DNA from 2 places in the Methylobacterium sp. ME121 genome. Region 2 is predicted to be linked to the other one. Evidence: predicted binding sites of a transcription regulator. Region 2 holds the regulator's gene; the other holds the start of a gene.
What was found. The regulator HrcA, encoded in region 2, represses chaperone genes, less so after heat shock. The targets are predictions, from matches to a motif close to GTTAGCACTCNCNNNNNGNGAGTGCTAAC.

Region 1: the regulator HrcA is predicted to act here: its motif matches at 1,153-1,181, upstream of groES (co-chaperone GroES).

What each region holds. Positions count from the first base shown of each region.
Region 1 covers NZ_BBUX01000004.1:122,503-124,899, forward strand. The annotation lists gene ME121_RS05425 (CorA family divalent cation transporter) at 54-1,040, opposite strand; gene groES (co-chaperone GroES) at 1,252-1,542, shown strand; gene groL (chaperonin GroEL) at 1,614-2,397, shown strand, end outside.
Region 2 covers NZ_BBUX01000137.1:61-2,457, reverse strand. The annotation lists gene rdgB (RdgB/HAM1 family non-canonical purine NTP pyrophosphatase) at 1-83, opposite strand, end outside; gene rph (ribonuclease PH) at 80-793, opposite strand; gene hrcA (heat-inducible transcriptional repressor HrcA) at 961-2,016, shown strand; partial or broken gene ME121_RS32275 (DUF1236 domain-containing protein) at 2,071-2,397, opposite strand, start outside.

The DNA of each region.
Region 1 (2,397 bases), on a different contig from region 2:
CGGCGGCTGAGATGCGATGTGGTGTTTCCAATGCTATAATTTTTCGGTCAATATTAGAACCAGCCCCGCATGCGGAAGTATATGATCGGCGCGACCGCGCTCAAAAGGATCAGGCCGAGCGCGTAGGGATATCCGAGAGCCCAATCCAGCTCGGGCATGTGCTTGAAGTTCATGCCGTAGATCGACGCGATCAGCGTCGGCGGGACGCCGACCACCGAGACCACGGTGAGGACCCGGAAGACGTTGTTCTGCTCGATCGTGATGAGGCCGAGGGCGGCGTCGAGCAGGAACTGGACGTTCTCGGCGAGCCGCGTCTCGAACTCGTCGAGGGACTCGATGTCCCGCTTGATCGTCTCGAAGCGGGAATCCTCCGGCAGGCCGAGGCCGTCGCAGGCCGCGGCGACGAACGGGATGATCCGTTCGAGGCCGAGCAGGCTCGACCGGATCTTTCCCAGAACCTTCCCGCGGTTGCTGATGCCGCGCAGGATCCGGCGCAGGGCGAGATCGCGGCGCCGGGGCGGGGGGCGCTCCAGGCGCCGCCGCTCGGCACCGCGGACGTCGAAGTCGAAGATGCGGGTGGAGAGCGTGTCGAGCTCGGATCCCATGTCTTCCAGGGCGTCGGCGAGGCTGTCGACCAGCTCTTCCAGGACGACGAGGAAGATCTCGCTGGGTGTCGTGCTGCCGTCGCCGTCCGCGATGCGCTTCGCGGAGGTCTCGAAGGCGCGCAGCTCGTGGAAGCGGATCGTGACGAGGTGATCCTTGGTCAGCAGGAAGCCCAGCGGCTTCAGCTGCGACGCGCTCTGCTCGAAGGTGATCATCGGCGTCGAGAGCGAGAGCCCGCCCTTCACCCGGCGCAGGCGGCTCGACGTCTCCACTTCCGAGAGCGCCGCCCGGGACGGCACGCGCAGACCGGTCGCGGCCTCGACCGCCGCGGCCTCTTCCGGCGTGGGATCGTTCAGGTCGAGCCACACGGTGTCGCGCGCGACCGGCCTGCCGGGTTGCAGCGCCACCGGGCCTTCGGGTCCGTGCAGGCTCAGCATGAGAGCGCGTTATCCATGAGGGGGAAAGGAGCCGCCGGCGCGTCATCGCACCGTCGCGCGGGGGTGCGACAGCCTTGACTCGGAACCCGCCCGCGCCTATCTCGCGGCCGTCTTTGGCACTCGCCGAGACAGAGTGCTAACAGTCGAGTTCGCGAGCGGTCCCGCCGGCCGCATCAACGCCAACTCCAGACCTGAAGCAAGAGGGCAGCTCATGAAGTTCCGTCCGCTGCACGACCGCGTGGTCGTCCGTCGCATCGAGAGCGAAGAGAAGACCAAGGGCGGCATCATCATCCCGGACACCGCCAAGGAGAAGCCGCAGGAGGGCGAAGTCGTCGCCGTCGGCCCCGGCGCCCGCGACGAGCAGGGCCGCGTCAACGCGCTCGACGTGAAGGCCGGCGACCGCGTCCTGTTCGGCAAGTGGTCCGGCACCGAGGTCAAGATCGACGGTCAGGACCTCCTGATCATGAAGGAATCCGACATCATGGGCGTCGTCGCCCTCTGATCGGATCACCCGTCATCGCCCTTTGAGGCCGTCCCGGCCTTGGGGTTCAACCAGTAGCTAAGAGGCACACAATGGCAGCGAAAGACGTTCGTTTCTCCGCCGACGCCCGCGATAAGATGCTGCGCGGCGTCGACATCCTCGCGGATGCGGTGAAGGTGACGCTGGGCCCGAAGGGCCGCAACGTCGTGATCGAGAAGAGCTTCGGCGCCCCGCGCATCACCAAGGACGGTGTGACGGTCGCCAAGGAGATCGAGCTCGCCGACAAGTTCGAGAACATGGGCGCCCAGATGGTGCGCGAAGTGGCCTCGAAGACCAACGACATCGCGGGTGACGGCACCACCACCGCGACCGTGCTGGCCCAGGCCATCGTCCGCGAGGGCGCCAAGTACGTCGCCGCCGGCATCAACCCGATGGACCTGAAGCGCGGCATCGACCTCGCCACCCAGGCGGCCGTCAAGGACATCACCTCGCGCGCCAAGAAGGTCTCGACCTCCGACGAGGTCGCCCAGGTCGGCACGATCTCCGCCAACGGCGACAAGGAGATCGGCGAGATGATCGCCCACGCCATGCAGAAGGTGGGCAACGAGGGCGTGATCACGGTCGAGGAGGCCAAGACGGCCGAGACCGAGCTCGACGTCGTCGAGGGCATGCAGTTCGACCGCGGCTACCTCTCCCCGTACTTCATCACGAACGCGGAGAAGATGGTCGCCGAGCTCGAGGACCCCTACATCCTCATCCACGAGAAGAAGCTCTCCTCGCTCCAGGCCATGCTGCCGGTGCTCGAGGCCGTTGTTCAGACCGGCAAGCCGCTCCTGATCATCGCCGAGGACATCGAGGGCGAGGCGCTCGCCACGC
Region 2 (2,397 bases):
GGCGCGAGCAGCTCGCGCATCTCGGTGAGTTTGCCGGCATTGTGCGTGGCGATCACCACCTTCCCGGTCAGACGGCGGCTCACGCGATGGCCTCCTTCTGCAGGGCGACCAGCCGCTCCGTGCCGGCGCGGGCGAGTCCGAGGAGTTCGAGGAGCTGTTCCTGCGTGAAGGGCTCCATCTCGGCGGTGCCCTGCACCTCGACGATGCCGCCCCGGCCCGTGAGCACGAAGTTGGCGTCGGTCTCGGCCGCCGAATCCTCGGCGTAGTCGAGGTCGAGAACCGGCGTGCCCTTGTACAGGCCGCACGAGACGGCGGCGACGTGGTCGCGCAGCGGATCGACGGAGATGATCGAGCGCGTCCGCATCCAGGCGAAGCAATCGTGCAGCGCCACCCAGGCGCCCGTGATCGCGGCCGTCCGTGTGCCGCCGTCGGCCTGGATCACGTCGCAGTCGATCGTGATCTGGCGCTCGCCCATGGCCGGCAGGTTGGTGACGGCGCGCAGCGACCGGCCGATCAGCCGCTGGATCTCCTGGGTCCGGCCCGACGGTTTCCCGGAACCGACCTCGCGGCGGGTGCGTTCGTGCGTCGCACGCGGGAGCATGGCGTACTCGGCCGTGACCCAGCCCTTGCCGGAACCGCGCAGCCACGGCGGCGCGCGCTCTTCCAGGGACGCGGTGCAGAGCACCCGGGTGTTGCCGAAACTTACGAGGCACGAGCCCTCGGCGTAGCGCGAGACCGCGCGCTCCAGGCTCACGGGCCGCAACTCGTCGGCGGCACGCTTGGAAGGCCGCATCGCGGGCCCCTTCTGTCGAGAGTGTCGAGGGCCGCGCTCTTAGGCCGCCGCGCAACCACGGGCAAGCATCGCCGTGCGGATTGATCCGCGCGGGACGGTTGGACATGATCGGACCACAGGATGACCTCGTGACACACCCCAGTCCCAACTTCCCGAACGGCCAGTCCATGCAGGCGCTCGCCGCCCTCAACGAGCGTGCCCGGGAGATCTTCCGGCAGATCGTCGAGAGCTATCTCACCACCGGCGAGCCGGTCGGGTCCCGGAACCTGGCGCGCATCCTCCCGATGGCGCTGTCGCCGGCCTCGATCCGCAACGTCATGGCGGATCTGGAGCATTCCGGCCTGATCTTCGCCCCGCACACGTCCGCCGGCCGCCTGCCCACGGAATTGGGCCTGCGCTTCTTCGTCGACGCGATGCTCGAGCTCGGCGACGTCAGCCAGGACGAGCAGGCGCGGATCGAGGCGCAGATGCGCGCCGCCGCCTCGGGCCACACGTTCGACTCGGCCCTGGCCGAGGCCTCGACCATGCTGTCCGGGGTCTCCCGGGGCGCCGGGGTCGTCCTGACCACGAAGGCGAACGTCAACCTGAAGCACATCGAGTTCGTGCGCCTCGATCCGGCCCGGGCCCTCGTCATCCTCGTCTCGGACGACGGCTCGGTGGAGAACCGCCTCGTGGACCTGCCGCCGGGCCTGCCGGCCGGCGCGCTCCAGGAGGCGACGAACTTCCTGAACGCGCGCCTGCAGGGCCGCACGCTCGGCACGCTCCGCGCCGAGATCGAGGCCGGTCGCAAGGCGATGAAGCGGGAGCTCGACGCGATCACCGAGCGCCTCGTCGATGCCGGGCTCGCCACGCCGGTCGGCCCGTCGGAGGCGCGCCAGCTGATCGTGCGCGGGCAGGCCAACCTGCTCGACGACCTGCGCGCGGTCGAGGACCTCGAGCGCATCCGCCTGCTGTTCAACGATCTGGAGACCCAGAAGGACGTGATCGATCTCCTGTCCCGCGCCGAGGGCGGCGAGGGCGTGCGGATCTTCATCGGCTCGGAGAACAAGCTGTTCTCGCTGTCGGGCTCCTCGCTGATCGCGGCGCCGTTCCGCGACGGTTCGCAGAAGATCGTCGGCGTCGTCGGCGTGATCGGTCCGACCCGGCTCAACTACGCGCGGATCGTGCCGATGGTCGACTACACGGCGCGCGTGGTGTCGAAGCTCCTGGACGGCGGGCGGTAGAGGGCACCGGGCAGAGGATCCGCCCGGCGCACCGATCTTCCTGTGACCGCCCGCTCAGGCCGGGATCACGTCCACGATCTCGTAGGTGTCGGGATCGATGATCACGATATCGTCCCGCACGAGGATGAAGTCGTAACCTTCGTATTCCGGCACCAGCTCGATGATCGCCGGCGGCAGCCGGTGGAGGGTGATCGAGCGCGGGATCGCCGTGCCCACCGCCAGACCGAAGGCCACGTCCCGGAGCGGCGAGACGCCCAGGCGCGTGATCGAGCTGCGGAACTCGGTCCGCTGACGGGTATCGAGGCGGCCGACAGCGCCGCGGACGGCGCCGCGGTCGCGGGCGCCGGCGCGGCCACCCCGTTCCGCGGCCGGACCGCGATC